Regions from separate parts of the Streptomyces sp. NPDC049887 genome, predicted to be linked through region 1. Evidence: riboswitches for the same ligand, from Rfam matches in the RefSeq annotation. Region 1 holds a riboswitch; each other region holds the start of a gene.

Region 1 (5,840 bases):
ACCACCGGACTGCACTACTCCTTCGACTACGCCGTCGACATGCGCCGGATACGCACGATCATCGACGACTACACGGAGACGGCGGACTTCACCCGCGCGGAGGTAGGCCGGCGGATCGACGACGCCGAGGCGCGCCGCCGCCATCTGCTGCAGTCGCTGCTGCAGGCTCAGGGCATGGAGGTGGCGGGTTACCGGAAGCGTTTCGGCAGCGCGCCCGCCGAGGACTTCCCCGACGAGCTGGCGGCGTTCGCCGGGCGCGGCTGGCTGGAGGAGGCCGGCGGGCTGCTGCGGCTCACTCCGGAAGGGCTGGCGTACTCGGACGCGCTGGGTCCCGAGCTGTTCTCGCCCGCCGTGCGGGACGCGATGGCCGCGTACGAGCCGAAGTGAGGAGCCGATGGATCTGACCGTGCTCTACCGCGGGCCGTTGGCGTCCTGCGACTACGACTGTCCCTACTGCCCGTTCGCCAAACGGCGGGACAGCCGGGAGCAGTTGCGGGCCGACCGGGCGGCGCTCGAGCGGTTTGCGGCCTGGGCCGCGGCGCGGGAGGGCGAGGACCGTCTGTCGGTGCTGTTCACCCCGTGGGGCGAGGCGCTGGTGCGCTCCTGGTACCGGCGTGCGCTGGCCGAGCTGTCGTGGCTGCCGCACATCCGCAGGGTCGCCGTCCAGACCAATCTGAGCTGCCGCACGGACTGGCTGGACGGCGTCGACCCGGACACCCTGGCGCTGTGGTGCACTTACCACCCGGGCCAGACGCCGTACGACCGCTTCCTCGGCAAGTGCCGGGACCTGGTGGGGCGCGGAATCAGGTTCAGCGTCGGGATCGTCGGACTCGAGGAGCACCTGGAGGCCGCGCGCCGGCTGCGGGCGGACCTCCCGGGCCATGTCTATCTGTGGGTCAACGCGGCGGACGGGCACACGTACACGGACGGGGAGGCCGCCCGCTGGACGGCGCTCGACCCCCTCTTCCCGTACAGCCGGCACCCGCACCGCTCGGCCGGTCTGCCGTGCCGCACGGGCGAGTCGGTGGTCTCGGTGGACGGCGACGGCACGGTGCGGCGCTGCCACTTCGTGCGGTCCGGGCTCGGCAACCTCTACGACGGCTCCTACCGTGCGGCGCTGGGTCCGAGGGCGTGCCCGCTCGCGGTGTGCGACTGCCACATCGGCTACGTCCATCTGGAGTCGCTTCCGCTGTACGACGTGTTCGCGGGCGGGGTCCTGGAGCGGGTCCCCGCCGGGTACCCGGACTCCGTACCCGGCTTCGGCAGCGCCCGAGGCCTGGCACCGCACGGCGCGGACCCGGTGCCGGGCCCGCGCTCCGTCCCGGACTCGGCGTCGGTCCCGGTGGCGGGCTCCGGGGCGGGCCCCTCCCGCTCCGGGTCGGGCGATCAGAGCGGCAGCAGGTCCGGGCGCTTCGGCTCCACGTGATCACCGGACGATTCGCCCCGGAGCCGCCGTCCGATCCAGGGCACGAGGTGCTCCCGGGCCCATTGGATGTTGTCGAGGCGTACTTCGTGGCTGCCGCGCGGCGGCAGCGGCGGCCACGGCTGGTCCGGGTCGGCGGGCACGTCCAGACCGAGCACCTGCGCCGCGCGCAGCGCCACCCGTGTGTGCCCCTCGGGCGAGAGGTGCAGCCGGTCGGCGTCCCAGGCCCGCCTGTCCTGCACGGACTTGAGCGACCAGAGGTCGAGGACCGGGCAGTCGTGGCGATCGGCGATGGCACGGACGTGTGCCGTGTACGTGGCGATCTTGCCCCGGAGGTGGCGTAGCACGGGCACCCCGCGGGTGTCGAAGCCGGTGGTCACCATCACCGTGCCCACGGAGGCGGCGAGGTCGGCGACGGCCCGCTCGAAGCGTTCGGCGACGTCGTCGGGGTCGCTGCCGGGTCGGATGATGTCGTTCCCTCCGGCACAGAACGTCACCAGGTCGGGGGCGAGTTCCTTGGCGCGCGGGACCTGCTCCTCGACGATCTGGTCGAGTAGCCTGCCGCGCACGGCGAGATTGGCGTAGCGGAGGTTGTGTTCCGGTAGGCGGTCGTCCAGCAGGACCGCGAGGCGGTCCGCCCAGCCGACGAACCGGCTGTCGGGTCCGGGGTCTCCGACGCCCTCGGTGAAGCTGTCACCGATCGCCGCGTACGACCCGAAGAAGTCCTTTGCTCTTGATCGCGAATCATCTGCCACGTCGAGTCATCATTCACCTCGAGAAGTGACCTACGCCACCGTAGGGAGGGCTTGACGGCGCGTGATATAGACCACCAGGTCAGTTTTCGGCAAAGCGGGAATAGCCGTCGGACGCGCCCGCCATCCGGCACCGACCCCGGCCGGGGCCCGGAACGGAGCCGTCCGCCGGCCCCCTGCGCGGGGCCGGCGGACGAGGACGCCGCGCGAGGTACCGACGCGACGTCAGATCGCGACCCCGTGCTGACGCAGGTAGGCCAGCGGGTCGATGTCCGACCCGTAACCGGGGCTGGTGCGGATCTCGAAGTGCAGGTGCGGGCCCGTGGAGTTGCCGGTCGAGCCGGACAGGCCGATCTGCCGGCCGCCCGTGACGCTCTCGCCGGAGGCGATGGAGAGCTGGGAGAGGTGGGCGTACTGCGAGTAGGTGCCGTCGTCGTGCTTGATGACGACCTCGTTGCCGTACGCACCGCTCCAGCCGGCGGAGACGACGGTGCCGGGACCGACGGCCTTCACCGACGTGCCGGTGGGGGCGATGAAGTCCACACCGGTGTGGTAGCCGCTGGACCACATGGCACCGGCGGTCTTGTACGCGGTGCTGACGCCGCCGACCACCGGGGCGAAGTAGCCCGAGGGGATGTTGTTGACGGCGGTACCGGCGGCAGGAACCCGGACGGGAGCGGCCGCGGGAGCGGAGGCGCCGCGGTCTGCGGTGCGGGAGGCGCGCTCGGTGGAGGCAGCCGGCCTCTCGGCCGCGGCCTTGGCCTTCGCCGGGGACTTCGCGTCGGCCTTCGCCGGGGTCTCGGCCTTCGACTCGGCCTTCGGCTGGGGCTTCGCGTCGGCCGTGGCCTTCGGCCCGGCGTGGAGGCTGAGCCGCAGACCCGGGTGGATCAGCGACGGGTTCTCACCGACGGCGGCACGGTTGTCGGCGTAGAGCTTCTTCCAGCCGCCCGTGACATCCTGCTCGGCGGCGATCTTCGACAGGTGGTCACCCGCCACGACGGTGTAGGTCTCGACCGCCTTGCCGGCCTGCGGCGCCTGGGGGACGACGGCCTGGTGCACGGTCGGAACGGCGTGCCCGGCGGCGGGCGCGGACTGCCCGGCGGCGTTCGCGCCGGCGGCACCGACGAACGGGATGGCGATGGCGGCCCCGCCCGTACCGGCAGCGACGAATCCGCGCCTGAACGGGCTGGTCCTCGGACGGCGGTGCTTCCCCTTACCGGGCATGGCGCATTCCTCTCCGCCGCCTGCGAGGTGAGCTGTCGGGTTCGGGCTGGAGCTGCCCGGCCGCGCCGTGGGCGCGGCTTCACCCCGAGCCGTCCGGGGTCACGGAACGGCGCAGTACCTGGGTCCCCCGCTCCTGCCACATGTGGGTGGGTGCGATATTCCGGACGGCGGCAGGATTAGGCGTTCCGACCGGATTGCGGTGACCGTAAGGGAGCCGGGTCGGTGCGAACAAGCCGTCATTTCCACCGGGAATCGACCTGCCGGATATCGGCACACATTTCCCGGTCACACTCCGTGGATCACGGATCTTCGATTTCCACGCGGACAAGGGAGTTGGGCCGTCGCCCGCCGCACGGAACGTCACGGATATGATTCCGCTCACGGGTGGACGCCACCCCCATTACCAATCAGGGCGCGCCCACCCTAAAGCAGCCAATTCGGACACAACACTCATTGCGGACGCAATACATTCAAGGGCGCGAGTGTCGCAGAAAAACATCTTTCACTCGTCCGGCCGGAATTCCATTCCCACAACCCCCGAATTGCGGTGGTCTGCCCCACCCGGGGAGCGGCTGGGGCCGCCGGGGTAGCGGTCCGGGTTCGGGGTCCGGTGCCCCGTTCCGGCCCGCTCCCCCGTCCCCCGCCCGAGCCGGGCGCCGTCGGCCACGAGGAGCCGCACGCCCGTCGCCGCCGCCGGCACCCCGCCGAGTCCTCCGCGGCCGCGTCGTCCGGCTCGATGTGCGGCCCGCCGGTGTGGAAGAAGGAGTTCGACCCGATCGGTCGGGAACCGTGCGCAGCTGCCCCTCGCGCCGGACAGAAGCCGGATTCGGCCGTCGCCGACCTTCTCGGTGATCCGGACCTCTCGGACTCCGACAACTCCGCACATCGTCGGGGGGAGTTCGACGGCGGGCAACGGCCCGGCACACACGGGTCGAGATGATTGCCTGAGGAATCGATGTCGTAGTGTCAATACCGCGCCCTCGTCGGCGAGCAGTGCCGACCGCAGACACGGAGGAGCCCCCGTGACTCAGCAGCTGCCCCAGACCCCGTCGACCGAACCCGAGCTGTCCGGTGTGCGCAACTTCCGGGACGTGGGCGGACTGCCGACCGTGGACGGACGGCGCGTGCGGTACGGACGGCTGTTCCGCAGCGGCCATCTCGCGCACGCGACGGACACCGACGCGGCCTTCCTCTCCTCGCTCGGGCTCCACACGATCTTCGACTTCCGCAATTCCGCGGACCAGCGGCTGGAGGGCCCGGACGTCGAACTCGCCGGGGTGCGCAACGTCAATATCCCGCTGTCCGACCCGGCCGACGGGGCCGAGTTCTGGCGGATGGTGCGGGACGGCGACCTCGACCAGCTGAAGTCGATCCTCGACGACGGCCAGGCGGCGGGGCGGATGGTCGCCTCCTACCGCCTGATCATCAAGGAGCGCACCGCCGAGCACAGCCGCGTCCTGCACGCACTGGCCGAGGACAGCACGCCGGCGCTGATGCACTGCGCCGCGGGCAAGGACCGGGCGGGCCTGTCCATCGCCGTCTCGTTGCTGGCCGTGGGGGTCGAGCGGGACGCCATCGAGGCGGACTACCTCAAGTCGAACGACCCGCACCGGCGCTACAAGGTGCGTCGCAGCGACAGCTCCCCGGCCGGGATGTCACCCGAGGTGATGGAGTTGCTGAGCCCTCTGTTCGACGCCCGCGCCGAGTACCTGGCGGCGGCGTTCGAGACCATGGAGGAGGTCTGGGGCAGCACCGAGCGCTATCTCCAGGACGGCCTCGGCCTCACCGGCGCGACGCGGGAGCGCCTCCGTGGGCGGCTGGTCGACGGGGCGGTCTGAGCGGCGGCGGGCGGCCGGTCCGCAGCCGCCCCCGCGGCACCTGCACGGCGGGAACGCGCCTGGCGGGCCACGCGCCGCCCGGTGACCTTGCGGCTGCCGGGGCCGTGACGTCCGCGATCCGGCCGTTCAGCGACCGGCGACCGCCTGCTTGACGAGGGTCCTGCCGAAGTCCCACATCAGCCCGCTGCCGCCGTGCGCGTCGTCCATGACGGCGGTGAAGGCCTCGACGAACCGGTCCACCTCCGGTTCGCCGATGATCAACGGCGGAATCAGCTTGATCACTTCCAGCCGGTCGCCGGAGACCTGGGTGAGGATGCGGTGCCGCTGCAGCAGGGGCACGACCACCATCTGGGCGAACAGCCCCTTGCGGGCCGCCTGCAGCATCGTCCAGCGGCTGCGGAGCTTCAGCGACGACGGTCTGCCGAACTCGATCCCGATCATCAGTCCGCGCCCGCGGACCTCGTGGAGCAGTTCGTAACGGCCGACGAGCGCGGCGAGCCGCGTCCGCAGCAGGTCCCCGGTGGCCCTGGCGTTCGCGACGACCTGCTCGTCCTCGATCACCGACAGCACGGCGAGACCGGCCGCCATGGCCTGGGCGTTGGA
Region 2 (5,840 bases), on a different contig from region 1:
TCGTCGACGCGGCGCAGCGCCTGCGGGAACGTGATCCTCTCCCGCAGGGCGAGCGCGTCGACCATCGCCTCGGCGCGCTCGCCGATGCCGCGCTTCGGGACGTTCAGGATCCGCCGCAGCGGCACGTTGTCCTCGGGGTTGGCGAGGACCCGGAGGTACGCGAGGACGTCGCGGACCTCCTTGCGTTCGTAGAAGCGCACCCCGCCGACGACCTTGTACGGCAGGCCGACGCGGATGAAGATCTCCTCGAAGACACGGGACTGGGCGTTGGTCCGGTAGAAGACCGCAACGTCCCCGGCCCTGGCCTCGCCCGCGTCCGTCAGCCGGTCGATCTCGTCGGCGACGAACTGGGCCTCGTCGTGCTCGGTGTCCGCGACGTAGCCGGTGATGTGCGCTCCGGCGCCCGCGTTCGTCCACAGGTTCTTGGGACGACGGCTCTCGTTGCGCTCGATCACGGCGTTGGCGGCGGAGAGGATCGTCTGGGACGAGCGGTAGTTCTGCTCGAGCAGGATCGTGGTCGCGTCCGGGTAGTCCTCCTCGAACTGGAGGATGTTGCGGATCGTGGCGCCGCGGAACGCGTAGATCGACTGGTCGGCGTCGCCCACCACGCACAGCTCGGCGGGGCCGAGGTCGTCGTAGCCCGTCCCGACCAGCTCGCGCACGAGCGTGTACTGGGCGTGGTTGGTGTCCTGGTACTCGTCGACCAGGACATGGCGGAACCGGCGCCTGTAGTGCTCGGCGACGTCCGGGAACGCCTGGAGCAGATGGACCGTGGTCATGATGATGTCGTCGAAGTCCAGCGCGTTGGCCTCGCGGAGGCGTGCCTGGTACATCCGGTACGCCTCGGCCAGCGTCTTCTCGAAACCTCCCCCGGAGCCTTCGGCCTGGGCGGTCCCCCCACCAACCCGGTCGGCGAAGGTCTCCTCGTCGATCAGCTCGTTCTTCAGGTTCGAGATCTTGGCACTGAACGACTTCGGCGGGTACCGCTTCGGGTCGAGGTCCAGATCGCGGCAGACCAGTGCCATCAGCCGCTTGGAGTCGGCGGCGTCGTAGATCGAGAAGGACGACGTGAAGCCGAGCCTCTTGCTCTCCCGGCGCAGTATGCGGACGCACGCGCTGTGGAAGGTGGAGACCCACATGGCGCGGGCGCGTGGGCCGACGAGCTGCTCGACGCGCTCCTTCATCTCGCCCGCGGCCTTGTTGGTGAAGGTGATGGCCAGTATCTGGCCGGGGTGGACGTCGCGGGTCGCCAGCAGATGGGCGATCCGGTGGGTCAGCACCCGGGTCTTGCCGGAGCCGGCGCCGGCGACGATGAGCAGCGGCGATCCCGTGTGGACGACGGCGGCGCGCTGCTGCTCGTTCAGCCCGTCGAGCAGGGCCGCCGGGTCGATGACGGGGCGCGGGGCCCCGTTGCGGTAGTGGGCGTCCCCGGACGGGGGCACGTCGAACCTGCCCTCGAAGAGGTCGTGCGGGACCTCGTCCGCGGGCAGGTGCTCGTCGTCCTCCGGTGGCGGGGGGTCCTCCGGGGCCGGGGTGCGCTGGAGGTCCGCCAGGAAACTGTCGTCAAAGAGGCTGCTCATCGCTCTCCGAGTCTAGGCGGCCCCACGGACAGCCCGCCGCCGCCTTCGCGGGAATCACCATCGGACACCTCCAGTCATGACACGGACACATAGCGCCAAGGTCACGAAAATGTATCGGGCATATCGACCACTCTCCTTCACAGCAGCACCACACTTTGGCTAGCGTGCTCGCCCAGGCGGCCCGTACCCCCTTCGACGAACCACGTCGGCCGGGCAGCCGCGCCGAATCCGTGCTCCTCACAGAGGACTTCGGAACCGGGGACCCACTCAGAAAGCACAACCGGGGTGAATCGGGCCTGGTTTCACCTGGTCCGTAGGGCAAACCTTCCGTTCCGTCCGAACCCGACAGCTAACCCGGTAGGCGTTCCACGGAAGGAGATGCCGGCCTTGGCGTCGCACCGCAAGCCGCGCAGCCGCACACGTACGAACACACCTGCCGTCGGGTTCACGACGGCCGCGATAGCGGGGGTCTCGCTCCTCTCGGCCCAGAATGCGACAGCCGACCCGAAGCCCAGCATCGAAGAAGTCCAGAAGAAGGTCGACGACCTCTACCGCCAGGCGGGTTCGTCGACCCAGGAGTACAACAAGGCGAAGGAGTCCGCCGAACAGCAGCGCCGCAAGGTGGACCGGGCCCTCGACGAGGCCGCCGAGCGCACGGAGGCGCTCAACGAGTCCCGGCGCGCCCTCGGCAGCTACGCGGCCGCCCAGTACCGCACCGGCGCCGTCACCCCGACCGCCGCACTGCTCTTCGCCGACAACCCGCAGTCCTACGCCGACCAGACACAACTGATGGACCGGCTGACCGAGCAGCAGCGCGGCGCCATCGCCGACTACGAGACCCAGCGGGCCGAGGCGGCGAAGCAGCGCGCCCAGGCCACCCGGAGCCTGGAGACCCTCACGGACTCACAGGAGTCGCTGCGCGCCAGGAAGCAGGCCGTCCAGAAGAAGCTCGCCGAGGCGCGGGAGCTGCTGTCGCAGCTGACCGCAGAGGAGCGGGCCCGGCTCGCCGAACTCGAGCGCAAGAAGGAGGAGGAGGCCCGCCGGAAGGCCGAGGCGAGGGCCAAGGCGGAAGCCGAGGCCGAGGCCGAACGGCAGCTCCAGGAGCGTGAGCGGCAGGAGCGCGAACAGACGGGCACCGGCGCGGAATCCGGCTCGGGTACGGGGACGACCTCCGGAACGACCGGCGGCACGTACGCGGCCAAGGCCGAGAAGGTGCTGTCCTTCGCGCGCGCCCAGATCGGCAAGCCGTACGTCTGGGGCGCGACGGGCCCGAGCTCGTTCGACTGCTCCGGGCTCACCCAGGCCGCCTGGCGCGCGGCGGGCGTCGACCTCCCCCGGACGACCTGGGACCAGGTGAAGGCCGGACAGAGCGTGGCGACGGCCGATCTGCTCCCGGGCGACCTGGTCTTCTTCTACGACGACATCAGCCACGTCGGGATCTACATCGGCGACGGCAAGATGATCCACGCCCCCAAGCCGGGCGCGAACGTCCGCGAGGAGTCGATCTACTACATGCCGATCCACGGCAGCGTCCGGCCCGCGTAGCGTTCTCGCGGGCCGGTGACCCACGACAACCGCCCCACGGAGTCACGCACTCGCGCCGCGACGCCCTTCGGGACAGGGGGTTGCGGCGCGAGCCGTGCACGGGCCCGGACCACTCAGGTCCACAGGGTCGCGATGAGGACGTTCGCCAGGGTCAGGCCGCCGACCGCCGCGAACACCCCCTTGTCCACGGTCTCCTCGTCCCGCTTGACGTAGACGAGCGCCAGGATCACCACGAGCACGGCGAGCTTGATACCGATCTTGAGGTTGTTCACGGGCTGGCCGTCCGCCTGGTTCAGTCCCACCAGCGCCACACCCGTCACCAGCATGGTCAGCGCGCCGTGCAGCATCCCGGGCGTGAAGCGCGCCGCCCCCGCCCCCATCGCCTTCATCTGCGTGAGGAAACCGCCGAGCAGCGCGGCGATGCCGATGATGTGAAGGGCGACGAAGACATTGATGAGTACGTCCATGGCACCGGAGCCTAGCCGGACGGTCCCAAAGCGAACCCACGCGGTCCTTCTCATGCCAATTCCGTTCATGGCGCCACTTCGCGGTGACCGAGAGCTCTAGCGTCCTCACCCAGGTGGTCGGCTCCACCACCGTCCGCACCCGGACGGCCGCCGGCCGCCCCCGCCGGAAGAGCCGGTGGCGGGCCGCTCCCCCTGTGCGGTCCGCCGCCGGTCCCCGTACCGGCGGGCCCCTACGGAAGGACAGGCCCTCGTGGCAGCGCACCGCAAGCCCAGGCAGCGCACGCTTCCCGGCACCGCCGCACGCCTCTCCGCCACTCTCGCGCTCGCCGGTGCGGCCACCACCACCGCCTTCGAGGGCGCCGCGCAGGCCGAGCCGGTGCCCACCGCGGACGAGGTCCGGGCCGGAGCCGACCGGCTGTACCAGGAAGCGGAGGCCGAGACCGAGAAGTACAACGGGGCGAAGGAGAAGGCCGATACGGCGCTGAGGGAGGCCGGGGAACTCCGCGACGAGGCCGCCCGGCGCACGGAGCGCCTGAACGCCTCCCGCGACGCGCTGGGTTCCTTCGCGAGGGCGCAGTACCGGGCGGGCGGCCTCGATCCCGCCCTGCGGCTCGTCCTCGACTCCGACCCCGCGCGGTACCTCGCGGGCGCCGAGCTGACCGAGCGGGTCGGTGACCGCCGGACCGCGGCCCTCGCCGCGCTGCGGCGGCAGACGAGAGAGCTCGAGCAGGTGCGCGCCGAGGCCGGTGAGCGGCTGGCCGAGTTCGAGGAGCAGCGGGCCCGCGTGGCCCACCACCGCGCGGTGGTGCGGAAGAAGCTGGCCGCGGCCCAGGCCCTGCTGGCGCGACTCACCGCCGAAGAGCGCGCGGCCCACGCCGGGCGGGACGGCACCGCCGCGGGCCGCGCGGACCGCGGCACGGTCCGCACCGGACCCGCCGTCGCCGCGCCCAACCCCCGTGCCGCACAGGCCGTCGCCTACGCGTACGGGGCCCTCGGCAAGCCCTACGTCTGGGGCGCGACGGGGCCGTCCGCCTTCGACTGCTCGGGGCTGACCCAGGCCGCCTGGCGCTCCGCCGGGGTGGCGCTGCCGCGCACCACGTACAGCCAGATCGACGCGGGGCAGCGGGTTCCGAGGTCCCGGCTGGCGCCGGGAGACCTGGTGTTCTTCTACTCCGGCGTCTCGCACGTGGGTCTGTACATCGGTGGTGGCCAAATGATCCACGCCCCTCGTCCGGGAGCGCCGGTACGGATCGCGCCGATCGACCAGATGCCCTACGCGGGAGCGACGCGGATCGCCTGATCGTGCCGGCCCGTGGGGTGCGGGCGCGACTCGCCGGCGGCCCGGGGCGGGGTCGCCCGGCGGGGCAGGGTCGTGCGCGGGGCGACGAGGGTGAACGGGGCGATCTCGCCGCTCTCCGTCAACGGCCCCAGTTGCTCCTGCACGTCGAGCGTGGCGAACCACGCCTTCGCCGACCCCGGGTACCCCGGCAGCAGCTCGACGACCGGGAACTTCGTGTTGCGGTAGGCGGGTTCGTCGTACTGCGGGGGCGGCCGGACGTAGACCTCGCCGCGGACGCCGGAAACCTGCCCCGTGGTGCCGTCCTTGACGATCGGGTCGCGCCACCAGGACGTCAAGAAGGAGGTACCGCCCCGGGTCCTCACCGGACTCGTGGTGTTCCACCGGGGCTCGCGGGCTCAGACCAGCCGGCGTGCCGTCGCCCAGCGCGTCAGCTCGTGCCGGTTCGACAGCTGCAGTTTCCTCAGCACCGCCGACACATGCGACTCCACCGTCTTCACCGAGATGAAGAGCTGCTTGGCGATCTCCTTGTACGCGTAGCCCCGGGCGATCAGCCGCAGCACCTCGCGCTCGCGCTGGGTGAGCCGGTCCAGGTCCTCGTCCACGGGGGGCGCGTCCGTGGAGGCGAAGGCGTCGAGGACGAATCCGGCCAGCCGCGGCGAGAACACCGCGTCGCCCTCCTGCACCCGGAAGATCGAGTCGACCAGATCGGCACCGGTGATCGTCTTGGTGACATAGCCGCGCGCACCGCCCCGGATCACCCCGATGACGTCCTCGGCGGCATCCGAGACGGACAGCGCCAGGAAGCGGACGGGCCGCTCGGCGGCCGCCGCCAGTCCCGCACAGCGGCGCAGCACCTCCACGCCGCCGCCACCGGGCAGGTGCACGTCGAGGAGCACCACCTCGGGACGGGTGGCAGTGATCACGGTGACGGCCTGGTCGACGTCGGCG
Region 3 (5,840 bases), on a different contig from region 1:
GAACGGGATCTGACGCCGACCATTGTGGACCGTCGCGCCGACAACGCGGACCGCGACCCGGAACCGGGAGTGGAAGCCGCGGGAACTTCGCCGCTTACCTGCACGGTTTGCATACAGTGGCAGGACATCCTGCAACGCGATCGAAGGGACCACATGCCCATGGGTCACACGGCCACAGCCCGGGCCGGCTCCGGAGGCCTGACAGCGACCGAGCACCGCCTGGCCAACGGCCTGCGCGTGGTGCTCTCGGAGGACCGCCTGACCCCGGTCGCCGCGGTGTGCCTCTGGTACGACGTCGGCTCCCGTCACGAGGTCGAGGGCCGCACCGGCCTGGCCCACCTGTTCGAGCACCTGATGTTCCAGGGCTCCGCCCAGGTGCCGGGCAACGGCCACTTCGAGCTGGTGCAGGGCGCCGGTGGGTCGCTGAACGGCACCACGAGCTTCGAGCGCACCAACTACTTCGAGACCATGCCCGCCCACCAGCTCGAGCTCGCGCTGTGGCTGGAGGCCGACCGCATGGGCTCCCTGCTGGCCGCCCTCGACGACGAGTCCATGGAGAACCAGCGGGACGTCGTCAAGAACGAGCGCCGCCAGCGCTACGACAACGTTCCGTACGGCACCGCGTTCGAGAAGCTGACCGCGCTCGCCTACCCCGAGGGCCACCCCTACCACCACACCCCGATCGGCTCGATGGCCGACCTGGACGCGGCGACGCTGGAGGACGCGCGGAACTTCTTCCGCACCTACTACGCGCCGAACAACGCGGTGCTGTCCGTCGTCGGCGACATCGACCCGGAGCAGACGCTCTCCTGGATCGAGAAGTACTTCGGGTCCATCCCCATGCACGACGGCAAGCAGCCGCCGCGCGACGGTTCGCTCCCGGAGGTCATCGGTGAGCAGCTGCGGGAGGTCGTGGAGGAGGAGGTTCCGGCCCGGGCACTCATGGCCGCGTACCGTCTGCCGCACGACGGCACCCGTGAGGCCGACGCAGCCGACCTGGCTCTGACGGTCCTCGGCGGCGGCGAGTCGTCCCGGCTGCACAACCGGCTCGTCCGCCGCGACCGCACGGCCGTCGCCGCCGGCTTCGGCCTGCTCCGCCTGGCCGGCGCCCCCTCGCTGGGCTGGCTGGACGTGAAGACGTCCGCGGGCGTCGAGGTCCCCGACATCGAGGCGGCGGTCGACGACGAGCTGGCCCGCTTCGCCGCGGAGGGGCCCACGGCGGAGGAGATGGAGCGGGCCCAGGCCCAGCTCGAGCGCGAGTGGCTGGACCGCCTCGGTACCGTCGCCGGCCGCGCCGACGAGCTGTGCCGGTACGCCGTGCTGTTCGGCGACCCGCAGCTGGCGCTCACCGCCGTCCAGCGGGTGCTCGACGTCACCGCCGAGGAGGTGCAGGCCGTCGCCAAGGCCCGGCTGCGCCCGGACAACAGGGCCGTGCTCGTGTACGAGCCCGTCGCGCGAGCCGACGCCGGGAACGCCGAGGACAACGACGACGCAGAGGGGACGGACCAGTGACCGACGCTGCCGTGACCATGGACCTCCATCCGCAGCCGCAGCCCGGCGAGGCCAGGCCCTGGGCCTTTCCCGCCCCCGAGCGGGGCACGCTCGGCAACGGGCTGACCGTGCTGCGCTGCCACCGTCCCGGACAGCAGGTCGTGGCCGTGGAGATCTTCCTCGACGCTCCGCTGGACGCCGAGCCCGAGGGGCTGGACGGTGTCGCCACGATCATGGCCCGCGCACTGTCCGAGGGCACGGACAAGCACTCGGCCGAGGAGTTCGCCGCGGAGCTGGAGCGCTGCGGCGCCACGCTCGACTCGCACGCCGACCACCCGGGGGTGCGGATCTCCCTGGAGGTGCCGGTCTCGCGGCTGCCGAAGGCCCTCGGCCTGCTCGCCGAGGCGCTGCGCGCCCCGCTGTTCGCCGACAGCGAGGTCGAGCGGCTCGTGCGCAACCGGCTGGACGAGATCCCCCACGAGACGGCGAACCCGGCCCGCCGGGCGGCGAAGGAGCTCTCCCGGCAACTGTTCCCGCCGTCCTCACGGATGTCGCGGCCGCGGCAGGGCACGGAGGAGACCGTCGAGCGCATCGACTCCGCCGCGGTCCGGGCCTTCTACGAGGCGCACGTCCGCCCGGCCACGGCCACGGTCGTGGTCGTCGGTGACCTCGAAGGGGTGGACCTGGACGCCGTGCTGACCGACACGCTCGGCGCCTGGACGGGCGACTCGGCCGAGAGCCGCCCGATGCCGCCGATCACCGCCGACGACACGGGCCGCGTCGTCATCGTCGACCGACCCGGCGCCGTGCAGACCCAGTTGCTGATCGGCCGGATCGGCCCCGACCGTCACGACCGGGTCTGGCCCGCCCAGGTCCTGGGCACGTACTGCCTCGGCGGCACGCTCACCTCGCGCCTGGACCGCGTGCTGCGCGAGGAGAAGGGCTACACCTACGGCGTACGGGCCTTCGGCCAGGTGCTGCGTTCGGACACCCCGGCGTCGCCGGGCGGGGCCTCCGGCGCCTCGATGCTCGCCATCAGCGGCTCGGTCGACACCCCGCACACCGGTCCCGCTCTCGCCGACCTCTTCGAGGTGCTGCGCGTCCTCGCAGCGGAGGGCCTGACGGACACGGAGCGCGATGTCGCCGTGCAGAACCTGGTGGGCGTGGCGCCGCTGAAGTACGAGACGGCCGCCTCCGTGGCGGGCACGCTGGCCGACCAGGTCGAGCAGGGGCTCCCGGACGACTACCAGGCCCAGTTGTACGCGCGGCTGGCCGGGACCGGCACGGTGGAGGCGACCGCCGCGGTCGTCAACGCCTTCCCCGTGGACCGGCTCGTCACGGTCCTCGTCGGGGACGCCTCCGAGATCGAGGAGCCCGTCCGGGCGCTCGGAATCGGTGAAGTGACCGTTGTCACGGGCTGATTGACCGCCCGCGCTCCGGGGCACGTCTACGGGCCTCGTCGGTTTCACGCCGGCGGGGCCCGTTCACGTACCCGGAACGGCCTCCCCCTATGTCCGGTTTGATGGGGAGGAGTGGTGTCTGCCCTGTGGCGTGCACTACAAAGATCCGTGTCTGTTTGGTGATTGGGCGAAGATCGGCTTAGCGTCTTCTGCGCTGTCCGCCAATTGCACGCGCCGCACCCGCGGCATCGGGCAGCCATCGCCGAGTCCCCGTCCGGCGCGAGCCTGGGGAGCCGGGGACCCATATGTCCCCTGGGGTGAATCGGGTGCCTTCGCCGCCGCGCGGAGGGGCCCGTAGGAGACCTTCCTGCTCCGAACCCGTCAGCTAACCCGGTAGGCGAGAAGGAAGGAAAGGATCAGCCACTTCATGGCGTTCACCCGTGCCACCGGGAAGCACCGTGGTCCGAGCCGCCTGTCGCGCAAGAGCGCGGGCGTCGCCTCCGTCGCGGCCATCGCCACCACCGGCGTCATCGGCACTCTCGCCTCCCCGGCCTTCGCCGCCGAGGCCGACGTCTCCGCCCCCGTCGAGGACACCGGCCTGACCCAGGCCGTCGCAGCCGACTCGCTCGCCGAACAGATCGACGCCCAGGCGGAGGCCCAGCAGCAGGAGGCCGCCCTGGTCGCCGCCCAGGAGAAGGCCGAGGCCGAGGCCAAGCGCAAGGCCGAGATCCGGGTGAAGGCCGCCCGTGACGCCGCGGAGCGTGCCGCCCGTGAGGCCGAGCGCAAGCGGCTGATGACGTACACGCTCCCGGTCGCCGGCTCCTATGTGAGCACCGACTACCACGCCGGGGGCGCCCAGTGGTCGTCCGGCAGCCACACCGGCGTCGACTTCCACGCCGCCTCCGGCACCGAGGTCGTCGCCGTCGGCATGGGCACCGTCGTGGAGGCCGGCTGGGGCGGCGCCTACGGCAACAACGTCGTCCTGCGCATGCACGACGGCACCTACACGCAGTACGGACACCTGTCCTCGATCAGCGTCTCGGTCGGCCAGCAGGTCACTCCGGGTCAGCAGATCGGCCTCTCCGGATCGACCGGGAACTCCTCCGGTCCGCACCTCCACTTCGAGGCCCGCACCGGCGAGGACTACGGCTCGGACATCGACCCGGTCTCGTACCTCCGCTCGCACGGTGTCCGCGTCTGACGCGCACTCGCCTCCGGCCCCGGCTCCCCTCCGAGCCGGGGCTTTCGGCGTATTCAGGCCAAAAGATATCCATGAATTACCATGGGTCTTCGGAAATTCCGGCCACCTGCCATAGAGTCACCGAAACAGACGTCGCTCGACGGGGTTTCGCGGCGATTAAAGCGGAGGTTCGGTATGCGCATTCCCGCGCGCTCGGTGTGCACGGCGATCCGCGACGACATCGTCTCCGGTGTGTTCGAGCGCGGCAGCCGCCTCACCGAGGAGCAGCTGGCGCGACGCTACGGCGTCTCGCGCGTCCCGGTCCGGGAGGCGCTGCGCACCCTTGAGTCGGAGGGTTTCGTCGTCACCCGCAGGCACGCCGGAGCGTGCGTGGCCGAGCCCACCGAGCAGGAGGCCGCCGACCTGCTGGAGATCCGGCTGCTGCTGGAGCCCCTGGGTGCAGCCCGGGCCGCCCAGCGGCGCACCGAGGCGCACCTCAAGGTGTTGCGCGGGCTGGTCAGACTCGGTCAGGACCGGGCCAGGCGCGGTCAGGGCGAGGACCTGCGCTCGCTCGGCGCCTGGTTCCACGAGACCCTGGCCCAGGCGTGCGGGAGCCCGGGGCTCACCGCGTTGCTGACCCAGCTCCGGTACAAGATCGCGTGGATGTACGCGGTCGAGCGGCCCGTCCGTCCCGTCGAGGCGTGGGCGGAGCACGGGGCGATCGTGGACGCGGTGGCGCGCGGCGACGCCGAGCGTGCCCGCGCGCTCACCGCGCTGCACGCCGAGCGGACGACGAGTGCGCACCGGCTGCGGATCCCCGCAGGCGTGAGGGTTTCGCAACATTCCGTAAACACGGCGGGTGACCGCACTTAACATTCGCGCCGTATACAAAGAGGGACATTGCGTGCCGGGGGCTTTTCCTGCTGCCGAAGAAACAGCCAGGACTAATTCCGGGGGGAAATGTGCGGGCCTCGGTGCCGGAAATCTCCGGCACCGAGGCCCGCACATGAATTCATCGGTTTCAGACGGTCTCAGGAAGCTCCTCGAGGCCCTCGGCCACGAGCTTCGCCAGACGCTCCAGGGCGGCTTCCGCGCCCTCCGCGTCCGAGGCGAGCACGATCTCCTCGCCGCCCTGCGCGCCGAGGCCGAGCACCGCGAGCATCGAGGCGGCGTTGACCGGGGTGCCACCGGCCTTGGCGATCGTGACCGGAACGCCGGAAGCCGTGGCGGCACGAACGAAGATGGACGCGGGGCGGGCGTGCAGGCCCTCGGCCCAGCCGACATTGACGCGGCGCTCAGCCATGGTGGTGCCCTTCGAGTCTCAGCGGGAAGCGTTGGCGGGTTGTCTAGACCAGTCTCTCATGGGGTGCGGAGTACCCGGCCACCGGCCCCGGCCCGTGCGGGGCCGGGATCGGCCCTCCCAGCCTGCCCTCGCACTTCGGGGAACGCGACCCGTGCCGGAGCCTTACCCTTGCCCCATGCAGACCCCGTCGGATCACGCCTACCCCGACCACTGGGAAGCCGACGTGGTGCTGCGTGACGGTGGCACCGCGCACATCAGGCCCATCACCACCGAGGACGCCGAGCGGCTCGTCAGTTTCTACGAACAGGTCTCGGACGAGTCCAAGTACTACCGGTTCTTCGCACCCTACCCACGGCTGTCTGCCAAGGACGTGCACCGGTTCACGCACCACGACTACGTGGACCGGGTGGGTCTCGCGGTGACCGTCGGCGGCCAGTTCATCGCGACCGTCCGCTACGACCGCATC

What was found. Region 1 has a riboswitch for cyclic di-AMP ahead of AB0J10_RS18190 (LysM peptidoglycan-binding domain-containing M23 family metallopeptidase). Riboswitches for the same ligand answer to the same signal wherever they lie in the genome.
Region 2: linked by a shared signal. The riboswitch ahead of AB0J10_RS25365 (NlpC/P60 family protein) and the one ahead of AB0J10_RS18190 (LysM peptidoglycan-binding domain-containing M23 family metallopeptidase) in region 1 are both predicted to bind cyclic di-AMP.
Region 3: linked by a shared signal. The riboswitch ahead of AB0J10_RS07800 (M23 family metallopeptidase) and the one ahead of AB0J10_RS18190 (LysM peptidoglycan-binding domain-containing M23 family metallopeptidase) in region 1 are both predicted to bind cyclic di-AMP.

Annotation. Positions count from the first base shown of each region.
Region 1 is NZ_JBFAMM010000013.1:127,601-133,440, forward strand. It holds gene AB0J10_RS18175 (STM4012 family radical SAM protein) at 1-387, shown strand, start outside; gene AB0J10_RS18180 (STM4011 family radical SAM protein) at 395-1,426, shown strand; gene AB0J10_RS18185 (SGNH/GDSL hydrolase family protein) at 1,387-2,178, opposite strand; gene AB0J10_RS18190 (LysM peptidoglycan-binding domain-containing M23 family metallopeptidase) at 2,401-3,399, opposite strand; cyclic di-AMP (ydaO/yuaA leader) riboswitch at 3,404-3,558, opposite strand; gene AB0J10_RS18195 (tyrosine-protein phosphatase) at 4,422-5,237, shown strand; gene AB0J10_RS18200 (aspartate aminotransferase family protein) at 5,364-5,840, opposite strand, start outside.
Region 2 is NZ_JBFAMM010000023.1:85,169-91,008, reverse strand. It holds gene pcrA (DNA helicase PcrA) at 1-1,580, opposite strand, end outside; cyclic di-AMP (ydaO/yuaA leader) riboswitch at 1,791-1,960, shown strand; gene AB0J10_RS25365 (NlpC/P60 family protein) at 1,959-3,125, shown strand; gene AB0J10_RS25360 (hypothetical protein) at 3,239-3,592, opposite strand; gene AB0J10_RS25355 (NlpC/P60 family protein) at 3,843-4,892, shown strand; partial or broken gene AB0J10_RS25350 (esterase) at 4,958-5,182, opposite strand; gene AB0J10_RS25345 (response regulator transcription factor) at 5,288-5,840, opposite strand, start outside.
Region 3 is NZ_JBFAMM010000005.1:8,615-14,454, forward strand. It holds gene AB0J10_RS07790 (pitrilysin family protein) at 160-1,512, shown strand; gene AB0J10_RS07795 (pitrilysin family protein) at 1,509-2,912, shown strand; cyclic di-AMP (ydaO/yuaA leader) riboswitch at 3,142-3,305, shown strand; gene AB0J10_RS07800 (M23 family metallopeptidase) at 3,319-4,092, shown strand; gene AB0J10_RS07805 (GntR family transcriptional regulator) at 4,267-4,944, shown strand; gene AB0J10_RS07810 (HPr family phosphocarrier protein) at 5,093-5,374, opposite strand; gene AB0J10_RS07815 (GNAT family N-acetyltransferase) at 5,550-5,840, shown strand, end outside.